3 regions of the Streptomyces sp. NPDC015144 genome follow, and region 1 is predicted to be linked to each of the others. Evidence: riboswitches for the same ligand, from Rfam matches in the RefSeq annotation. Region 1 holds a riboswitch; each other region holds the start of a gene.

The links. A riboswitch is a leader RNA that binds a small molecule or an ion and turns the genes downstream of it on or off. The one in region 1 is predicted to bind cobalamin.
Region 2: linked by a shared signal. The riboswitch ahead of ACF08W_RS33805 (cobalamin biosynthesis protein) and the one ahead of ACF08W_RS02380 (FecCD family ABC transporter permease) in region 1 are both predicted to bind cobalamin.
Region 3: linked by a shared signal. The riboswitch ahead of ACF08W_RS25945 (ribonucleoside-diphosphate reductase subunit alpha) and the one ahead of ACF08W_RS02380 (FecCD family ABC transporter permease) in region 1 are both predicted to bind cobalamin.

The regions. Positions count from the first base shown of each region.
Region 1 is NZ_JBIBUU010000001.1:542,254-545,518, reverse strand. It holds gene ACF08W_RS02385 (ABC transporter ATP-binding protein) at 1-193, opposite strand, end outside; gene ACF08W_RS02380 (FecCD family ABC transporter permease) at 193-1,302, opposite strand; cobalamin riboswitch at 1,404-1,549, opposite strand; gene ACF08W_RS02375 (GntR family transcriptional regulator) at 1,773-2,417, opposite strand; gene cynR (transcriptional regulator CynR) at 2,434-3,265, opposite strand, start outside.
Region 2 is NZ_JBIBUU010000033.1:39,905-43,169, reverse strand. It holds gene ACF08W_RS33815 (anion permease) at 1-1,170, shown strand, start outside; gene ACF08W_RS33810 (hypothetical protein) at 1,203-1,433, shown strand; cobalamin riboswitch at 1,583-1,714, shown strand; gene ACF08W_RS33805 (cobalamin biosynthesis protein) at 1,853-2,839, shown strand; gene ACF08W_RS33800 (cobyric acid synthase) at 2,836-3,265, shown strand, end outside.
Region 3 is NZ_JBIBUU010000017.1:50,045-53,309, reverse strand. It holds gene ACF08W_RS25945 (ribonucleoside-diphosphate reductase subunit alpha) at 1-1,452, opposite strand, end outside; cobalamin riboswitch at 1,593-1,719, opposite strand; gene mctP (monocarboxylate uptake permease MctP) at 1,901-3,265, opposite strand, start outside.

The DNA of each region.
Region 1 (3,265 bases):
CCTCGCCGTCGAGCCGTACGGTGCCCGCGGAGGGGCGCAGCGCCCGGTAGACGCAGCGCAGCAGGGTCGACTTGCCGCTGCCGTTGGGGCCGACCAGGCCGACGAGCTGTCCCGCGCCCGCGCCGAGCGTGGCGTCGGCCACCAGCCGCGCGCCGGCGATCTCGACGGTCAGGGATTCGATGTCGATCCGCATCAGGCGCCTCCGAAGGTGTAGGTGCGGCGGCGCATCAGCAGCACGAAGCACGGCACGCCGATGGCCGCGGTCAGTACGCCCACCGGCAGTTCGGCGGGGGCGAGGACCACCCGGGAGAGGATGTCCACCCAGATCATCAGGACGGCGCCGACCAGGGGGGCGACGGCGAGCAGCCGCCGGTGGTCCGCGCCGACGAGCATCCGTACGCCGTGCGGCACCATCAGTCCGACGAAGCCGATCGCGCCGCTCACCGCGACCACCGCTCCGGTGACGGCCGCGCAGACCACGAAGAGTTCCTTGCGCAGCCGCCCGGCGTCGACGCCCAGGGCGGCCGCCGTCTCGTCGCCCATGGCGAGGGCGTTCAGCCGGCGGGCGGACCAGGCGAGATGGGCGATGCCGCAGAGCACGGCTCCGGCGGCGATCGGCACCGAGGCCCAGTTGGCGCCGCCGAGGCTGCCGAGCATCCACATCATGGCGGAGCGGGCGGCCTCGCCGTGTTCGGCCGCGAAGACCATGAAGGTGGTGACGGCGGAGAAGCCGTAGTACATCGCGGTACCGGTGAGGACGAGCCGCAGCGGGGTGAGGCCGCGCGCGGTGCGGGCGATGGCGTACACCAGCACCATGGCGAGGAGCGCGGCGAGGAACGACGCCGTGGACAGCGCCCAGATGCCCAGGGCGCCGAAGGCCCCGAAGATGAGGACGGCGTTGGCGCCGACGGCCGCGCCCGAGGAGATACCGAGGACGAACGGGTCGGCGAGCGCGTTGCGGACCATGGCCTGCACGGCGATGCCGATGGCGGAGAGCCCGGCGCCGACGACGGCGGCCAGTACGGCGCGCGGGAAGCGCAGCTCCCAGACGATGGTGTACGCCGCGACCTCGTCGGGCGCTATTCGGCCGCCGGTCAGCCCGGCCCACAGGTGGCGCAGCACCTCGCCCCAGGAGAGCCCGGACGCCCCGATGCCCGCCCCGCAGACCAGCGAGAGCAGCAGCGCCACGACGAGGACGGGCACGAGGAGCGCGGGTGACATCCGGCGTGGTGGAGCGGGGCCGGAGGCGGCGCGGGCCGCGCGGGACGGCACAGCGGGCCGTCGGTCGAGGGGGGTGGCCACGGGCGGTTCGCTTTCGCCTCGGGCCGTGCATCTACGTCATCAACGGAGCGGCCCGGACGCGGCGCGCCCGGTGCAGCACCCATCGCAGTCCACGGCGAATTGACAGGAGCCTTCACCGCCACGGGTGATCGGGCTCACGGGGCCCTTTCGGGCACCGTCTACCGTTGCGGGTCAGCGCCGGACTTCGACCGGACTTCCCCCGTGGGGCAGATGCAGCTTAACGCGAACGGTTTGGCGGGTTTCCACCCCGTCCTGGTCCGGGCGGGGCCGCCCTGTTCCTCCGGTGCGGCCGGCGGAGCCGTGGGCGCATCCCCCGAACGGCCGACACGGAGGTCGTCCCGACGGCCGCGCATCACCGACCGGTCCGGCTACCGCCGGGCCCGAACGCGCGCCGAGCATGGGGGGGGCGGGCCCGTACCGTCCGGGCGCCGTCCACGGATTCGCCCGGCTGCTGGGCGGCTGACCCGCCCTCAGGAGCGGCCGCGACGGGCTGCGGCGGCCCGGCGGCCCGAGATCAGGTGCCGGCCGGCCAGCTCCACCACGGTCTCGGCGTCCCGGTCGGCGATCGCCGCGTAGAGGTCCTCGTGCTCCCGCGCGACGCCCTCCAGGTCGTCGTGCTGCCCCAGCAGCCAGCGCATCCTGCTGCGCAGGGTGGCCTGGAGCTCGTTCAGCAGCTCGTTGTCGGCCAGGGCGGTGACCGTCTCGTGGAAGTCGGCGGCGGCCCGGCGGGCGGCCACGGCGTCGCCCCTGGCCGCCGCGCCCAGCTCGGCGTCCAGGTCCGCGCGGAGCTTTTCGAGCCCCGCGCGGGTGCGCCGCTGGGCGGCCAGCCGGAAGGTCAGGGCCTCCAGCGCCGCGCGCACCTCGTCGAGGTCGTCCACGTCCGCCGGGGTGAATTCCCGTACGACGGCCCAGGTCCGGGGCCTGGGGGTGACCAGGCCCTCGGTGACCAGCGCCTTCAGGGCCTCGCGGACGGGCAGTCTGCTCACCCCGAGCTCCGCGGCGAGTTCGCGCTCGACGAGTTTGCTGCCCGGCTCGCGCACACCGTCGATGATCTCGTCACGCAGCTGGCGCGTGACCCGTTCCGACTCGGGCTCGAAGTCCCCAGACCCTGTCATGTGCCCGATTCTCTCATCACCCGGTGCCCGCTCCGGGCAGGCCGTTCCCCGGTGCGGGCCCACCGGGCGGGGCGTAGCCGCGGGTACGGACCAGATCGTGGACGAGCCGGGTGAAGGCGCGGGCGGCGGCGCTCTCGTAGCCGCTCTCCCGGCGCAGCAGGGTCGCGACCCGGGTGGGCAGCGGGGGGTCGACGGGGACGTGACCGAGGTGCGGGTCGTCGTCCGTGACCGCCAGGGGCAGCACGGTGGCGAGGGGGCCGATGCGCCGGACGATCTCGGTGAGGGCCTGGATGGTGTTGGCCTCCACGGCGATCGGGGGGGCGATCCGGTGCCGGGCGAAGTAGTCGTCGACGTGGACGCGTGTGACGAAGTCGCCTCTGAGCAGGGCGAGTTGCTGACCGGCGAGTTCCCGTACCGGCAGGGGACGCTCGTCCCCGGCCCGGTGCGCACCGGTGACCAGGCCGAGGGGTTCGGTGAACAGCGCGGTCGATGCGATGCCCTGGAGGTGGGTTCCCTCGAAGGCGATGCCGAGGTCGAGTTCGTCGGCCAGCAGGCCCGCCTCCATGCGGTCCTGGGGCATCTCCCGGAGGTCCAGGGTGATGCCGGGATGGTGCGCGTGCAGCGCCGCCACGAGCGGGCCGACGAGATAGGCGGTGAAGGTCGGGGTGAGCGCCAGCCGCAGGTGCCCCCGGGCGAGATCGGCGACGTCGAGGACGGCGCGCTCGGCGGCGGCCAGCTCCCGCAGCGCGCGCCGCGCGTAGTGCACGTAGGCGGCGCCCGCGTCGGTGGTACGGACCCCCCGGCCGCTCCGGTCGAGCAGCCGGGCGCCGACGACCCGTTCCAACTGC
Region 2 (3,265 bases), on a different contig from region 1:
GCGGTGGCCATGTCCGCCGTTCTCAATCTCGTCGGCGCGTTCCTGTCGGTGGAGGTCGCCAAGACGATCTCCGGCGGGATCGTCAACGAGGACGGGTTGCGCACGGAAGTGATCTTCGCGGCACTCGTCGGCGCCATCCTCTGGAATCTGCTGACCTGGCTGGTCGGGCTGCCCTCCAGCTCGTCGCACGCCCTGTTCGGCGGTCTGATCGGCGCGGCCGTGATGTCGGCGGGCTGGTCGTCCGTCAACGGCGGCACCGTCGTCACCAAGGTGCTGCTCCCCGCGGTCGCCGCCCCGATCGTCGCCGGTGTCGCCGCGCTGCTGGCCACCCGGCTGACGTACCGGATCGGCGGGAAGATCCGCGACGAGGCCCAGGAGAAGGCCACCGCCAAGGGCTACCGGGCCGGCCAGATCGCCTCGGCCGGGCTGGTCTCCCTCGCCCACGGCACCAATGACGCGCAGAAGACCATGGGCATCATCACGCTGGCCCTGGTCACCGGCGGGGTCCTGCACCCCGGGGCCAACCCGCCGGTCTGGGTGATCGTCTCCGCCGGTCTCGCCATCGCGCTCGGCACCTACCTGGGCGGCTGGCGCATCATCCGCACCATGGGCAGCGGCCTCACCGACCTCAAGCCGCCGCAGGGCTTCGCCGCCCAGACCAGCGCGGCCACGGTCATCCTGGCCTCCTCGCACCTCGGTTTCTCGCTCTCCACCACGCAGTCGTGCTCCGGCGCCGTGATGGGCGCGGGCCTCGGCCGCCAGGGCGGTGTGGTCCGCTGGTCCACCGCCACCCGGATGTTCGTCGCCTGGGGCCTGACCCTGCCGGCCGCCGGTCTGGTCGGCGCGGGCGCGGAGCTGCTCACCAAGCAGGGCACCTGGGGCGTCGTCGTGGTCGCGGCCCTGCTGGTCCTGGGCTCCGGCTCGATCTGGCTGCTCTCCCGCCGCAAGCCGGTCGGCCACGACGACGTCGCCCCGGGCGCCGGGGCCCCGGCCCCGGTCCCCGCCGAGCCCGCCGGTGTCGTCACCACGGCCATCGCCGCCGTCAGCCCGCCGCCCACCACCGCGGCCCAGGCCGCCACCACCCCCGCCGCCCCGGCCGCGGCCGTCGTGACCGCCCTCCCGGTCACGCCCAAGGCCCCTCAGGACCCGGCGCAGCCCGCCGCCGTCTGACCGGTCCCGCACCGACCGTCTAAGGAATCAGCATGAAAATCGACTGGGCGGCCCTCGGCTCCGTCTTCGGTGTCTCCCTCGTGGTCACCGTCGCGCTGGTGGGTCTCTTCACCCTGGGCATCGTCGGCCTCTCCAAGCAGCCCGAACCGGCTGCGCAGGGCGGCTCCGGCGGCTCGCCGCTGCTGGCCCGCGCCGGCGCGTACGCCTGCTTCGCGCTCTGCGCGGCGGCCGTCGGGTACGGCATCTTCCTGATCGTCGCCTGACCCACCCCGCGCACGCCCGCATCGGGCCGGACACCCCCGGGTGCCCGGCCCGATGTGCGTCTCGGCACACTGCCCCGCCGCAGGTCAACGGCAGGTTGACGGGCCTTCGCGGGGCATGGTGGACTGCCGGAGCCAATTACGGCGACAGCAGAGGAAGCCGGTGCGAATCCGGCGCGGTCCCGCCACTGTCACCGGGGAGCGGTCCCCCACACCGGACGTCACGGCACGCGCGAGCGGGCTGGAAGGCCGGGGGCCCCGCGGATCCGGGAGCCAGGAGACTCTCGTCGCCGGTCACGTCGAACCAGGGCGCGGACCCTGAGTGAGGACATATCGCCATGCCCGGCCGCCATGCGCCCGCCGTCCCAGGCCCCGATGCCTTCCGTACGAGAGTCCGCCGCGGCGCGACGGCCGGCTGAGCCGTGCGAGCCGACCGCATCTTCGCGTACGGCGCCACCGCCGGTCTCCTCGGCGACCTGCTGCTCGGTGACCCCCGCAGGGGCCACCCGGTCGCCGCCTTCGGGCGGGCCGCGGCGGGCGTCGAGCGCCGCCTGTGGCACGACCACCGCGGCTGGGGCGCGCTGCACACCCTGATCTGCGCCGGAGCCGCCGTGGGCGGTGGTGCGCTGGCCGCCCGCGCGGTGCGCCGCAGCCCCGCCGCCTCCGTGGCGCTGACCGCCGCCGCCACCTGGTCCGTCGTCGGCGGCACCTCCCTGGGCCGGGAGGCGCGGGCCATCGGCGGCGCGCTGGAGGCCGGTGACATCGCCCTGGCCCGGGAGCGGCTGCCGCATCTGTGCGGGCGCGACCCGCAGTCCCTGGACGGTCCGCAGATCGCCCGCGCCGTGGTGGAGTCCGTGGCGGAGAACACCTCGGACGCCGTGGTCGGCGCCCTGGTGTGGGGCGCGGTGGCCGGGGTTCCCGGGCTGGCCGGGTTCCGGGCCGTCAACACCCTCGACGCCATGGTCGGCCACAGGTCGCCACGGCTGCGCCGGTACGGCTGGGCCTCGGCCCGCCTCGACGACCTCGCGGGCTGGCCCGGCGCCCGGCTCACCGCCCTGCTCGCGGTGGCCGCCGGGGGCCGCCCCCGGGACGCGCTGCACGCCTGGCGGGCCGACGCCGCCAGACATCCCAGCCCGAACGCGGGTCCGGTGGAGGCCGCGTTCGCCGGGGCGCTCGGCGTACGGCTGGGCGGGACCCTCGCGTACGGCGGCCGGGTCGAACACCGCCCGGTGCTCAACGGGGAGCGCGGCCGGGCCGTGGAGGGCGCGGACATCGAACGCGCGGTGCGGCTGTCGCGGCGGGTCGGCGCGCTGGCCCTCGGCGTGTGCGTGGCGGGGCGGCTCGGTGCCGGCCTCGCCGCACGACGGATCGCCGCGCGGCGGACCGGTACCGGACGGAGGAGCGCATGAGCGGCGGACTGCTGGTCGCCGGGACCACCTCGGACGCGGGCAAGAGCGTCGTCACCGCGGGCATCTGCCGCTGGCTGGTGCGCCGGGGCGTGAAGGTGGCGCCCTTCAAGGCGCAGAACATGTCGTTGAACTCGTTCGTCACCCGCGAGGGCGCCGAGATCGGGCGCGCCCAGGCCATGCAGGCGCAGGCCGCCCGCGTCGAGCCGACCGCGCTGATGAACCCGGTCCTGCTGAAGCCCGGCGGCGACCGCTCCAGCCAGGTCGTCCTGATGGGGAAGCCGGTCGGCGAGATGAGCGCGCGCGGCTACCACGGCGGTCGGCAGGAGGCCCTGTTCGGCACGGTAGCCGACTGCCTGGAGCAGCTGCGGGCCACGTACGACGCGGTGATCTGCGAGGGGGCGGGCAGCCCGGCCGAGATCAACCTGC
Region 3 (3,265 bases), on a different contig from region 1:
GACGGTGGCGTCCAGCCGCTCCCAGTCGATGGAGCCGCCGGCGACGAACGCGCCGAGGTTGACCGAGCCCAGGTTGCAGACGGCGGTCTCGCCGTCGTCGGTGACCTCCAGGATCTCGGTGCACAGGTTCGACGAGTGGACGACGCTGCCCGGCTCGGCGGTCTGGTTCGCGGTCCGGTTGGAGGCGTCCTTGAAGGTCATCCAGCCCTGGCCGGTCTGGGCGAGGGTGCGCATCATCCGGCCGTACAGCTCGCGGGCCGGGAGCGTCCGGCGGGCCAGCCCCTTCGCCTCGGCGGCCCGGTACGCGGCGTCGAACGCGTCGCCCCACAGGTCGACCAGGTCGGGCACGTCGACCGGGGAGAACAGCGACCACTCGCCGTCCGCCTCGACCCGGCGCATGAACTCGTCCGGCACCCAGTGCGCCAGATTCAGGTTGTGCGTGCGCCGCTGGTCCTCGCCCGTGTTGTCGCGCAGCTCCAGGAACTCCTCGATGTCCGCGTGCCAGGTCTCCAGGTAGACGGCGGCGGCGCCCTTGCGGCGGCCCCCCTGGTTGACGGCGGCGACCGAGGCGTCCAGCGTCTTGAGGAACGGCACGATGCCGTTGGAGTGCCCGTTGGTGCCGCGGATCAGCGAACCGCGCGAGCGGATACGGGAGTACGAGAGGCCGATGCCGCCCGCGTGCTTCGAGAGCCGGGCCACCTGGTGGTAGCGGTCGTAGATCGAGTCCAGCTCGTCCAGCGGCGAGTCCAGCAGGTAGCAGGAGGACATCTGCGGGTGCCGGGTACCGGAGTTGAACAGGGTGGGGGAGGAGGGCAGGTAGTCGAGCCGGCTCATCAGCCCGTACAGCGCCGCCACCTCGTCCAGGGCGCGCTGCGACTCGTCCTCGGCGAGCCCGGACGCCACCCGGAGCATGAAGTGCTGCGGGGTCTCGACGACCTGGCGGGTGTGCGGGTGGCGCAGCAGGTAGCGGCTGTGCAGGGTGCGCAGCCCGAAGTAGCCGAAGCGGTCGTCCGCGCCGTCGGCCAGGGACTGGTCCACCAGCGCGTCCAGCGCCTGTGCGTGCCGGGCGACGAAGGCGGCGGTGCGGTCCGCGATCAGGCCCTCGCGGTGCCCCACGGCGACCGATGCGGAGAAGGAGACCGCGCCCTGGCCCGCCGCCTCGTCCGCGATGGCGAGGGTCAGCAGGCGGGCGGCCAGCCGGGAGTACGCGGGGTCCTCGGAGATCAGGCCCGCGGCCGCCTCGGTGGCCAGCGAACGCAGCTCCGCCTCGTCCGCCCGCGCGCTGCGGCCGCGCAGGGCGGCGGCGGCGACCCGGCCGGGGTCGGTGTCGGGCAGATCGGCGGTGAGGGCGGTCAGGGTCCGCAGCAGCGCCGCTCCGGGACCGTCCTGTGCGGCTGCCTCGGACTCGACGGACGCGGCGACTGAAGCCGGATCGGCTGGCGCGATGGTCACGTGTTGCTCTCCCACGCTCGGCTCGGGGCCGGCGGGGGAACGGGGCAGCCCGCGGAGGACGCACCCGGGCCGGGGCAGCACTCCGCGCGGCGTCCACCGGCCCAACCGCGAGGCCCGGACGTCTGGGCATCCGGTTCGGTCGAGCCGGATGCGCTGTCGGCAGGTCCTCGGACTGGCTCGGGTGCGCAAAAGCGCACGGGATACACCGTTGCGGGACAGTTCCGGATTCGCACCGGATTCCCCTGCGACGACAGCGAGGATGAGCATACATGTGGGGGCCGCCCGATGAGGCAGCCCCCACATGTTGTGTCGTACGACGCAGGATCAGGCCGCTTCCGCAACGGTGGGCGGCCCGCCCCCGCCCCTCGGGAAGGGGCGGGAACGGGCCGTGGAGGCCCGGTGACGGGCCCTGCCGGAGGGTGTTCCCGGGGCGCCGGGAAGCGGGCCGTCAGTGGCCGCCGGGAGCCCCCGCGGTGGCCGGCGGAAGCTCCGCCCGCACGCCCGGGTCGCCCGCGTCGGCCGTGTAGTCGGCCGGCGAGGTCTCGTCCGTACCGGCGGGCGCCTTCACGGCGTTCAGGACGAAGGTCAGCACCACCGTCACGACCACGTTCAGCACGAACGCGGTGAGGCCGATGTAGCCGATCTCGCCGATGCCGGGGATCTCCGCCGACGAACCGCCGAAGTGCTTCTGGGTCGGCGAGGCGACCCCGTACGCGGCGACCGTCCCGTACACCATGCCGACCGCCCAGCCTGCGAGCAGCGCCCAGCGGTGGAACCAGCGGGTGAACAGCCCGCCGACCAGGGCCGGCATCGTCTGGAGGATCCAGATCCCGCCGAGGAGCTGGAAGTTGATCGCGACGGTCTTGTCCATGGTGAGGACGAAGGCCAGCGCACCGACCTTGACCAGCAGCGACACCAGCTTGGAGACCTTGGTCTCCTGCTCCGGGGTGGCGTCGGGCCTCAGGAAGTCCTTGTAGATGTTGCGGGTGAAGAGGTTCGCCGCGGCGATCGACATGATGGCGGCGGGCACCAGCGCGCCGATGCCGATCGCGGCGAAGGCCACCCCCGCGAACCAGTCCGGGAACATGTTCTCGAACAGCTGCGGGATGGCGAGCTGCCCGTTGTCCACCTTGATCCCGGCGGCGATCGCCATGAAGCCGAGCAGCGCCAGCAGGCCCAGCATCAGCGAGTACAGCGGCAGGATCGTGGTGTTGCGCCGGATCACGTTGCGGCTGCGGCTGGAGAGCGTCGCCGTGATGGAGTGCGGATACATGAACAGCGCCAGCGCCGAGCCCAGCGCCAGGGTCGCGTACCCCCACTGGCCGGCCTCGCCCGGGGCGAGCGCGCCGCGCGGCTTGCCGGTGGCCGGACTGGTCTCGGAGAACGCCTCGCCCGCCTTGGCGAAGATGTCGTGGAAGCCGCCCAGCTTGATCGGGATGTAGATGATCGCCACGGCGATGACCAGGTAGATCAGCCCGTCCTTGACGAACGCGATCAGCGCGGGCGCGCGCAGCCCGGACGAGTAGGTGTACGCGGCGAGCACCGCGAACGCGAGCAGCAGCGGCAGGTCCTTGACGAACCAGTGCGTGTTCTCGCCGCCGCCGACGCCCATCACGTCCAGCACCGCCTGGATGCCGACGAGTTGGAGCGCGATGTACGGCATGGTGGCGAGGATGCCGGTGACGGCGACCGCCAGCGACAGCCCCTTCGAGCCGAACCGCCCGCGGACGAAGTCCGAGGTGGTGACGTAGCCGTGCTTGTGCGAGACCGACCACAGCCGGGGCAGGAAGGTGAAGATCAGCGGGTACACCAG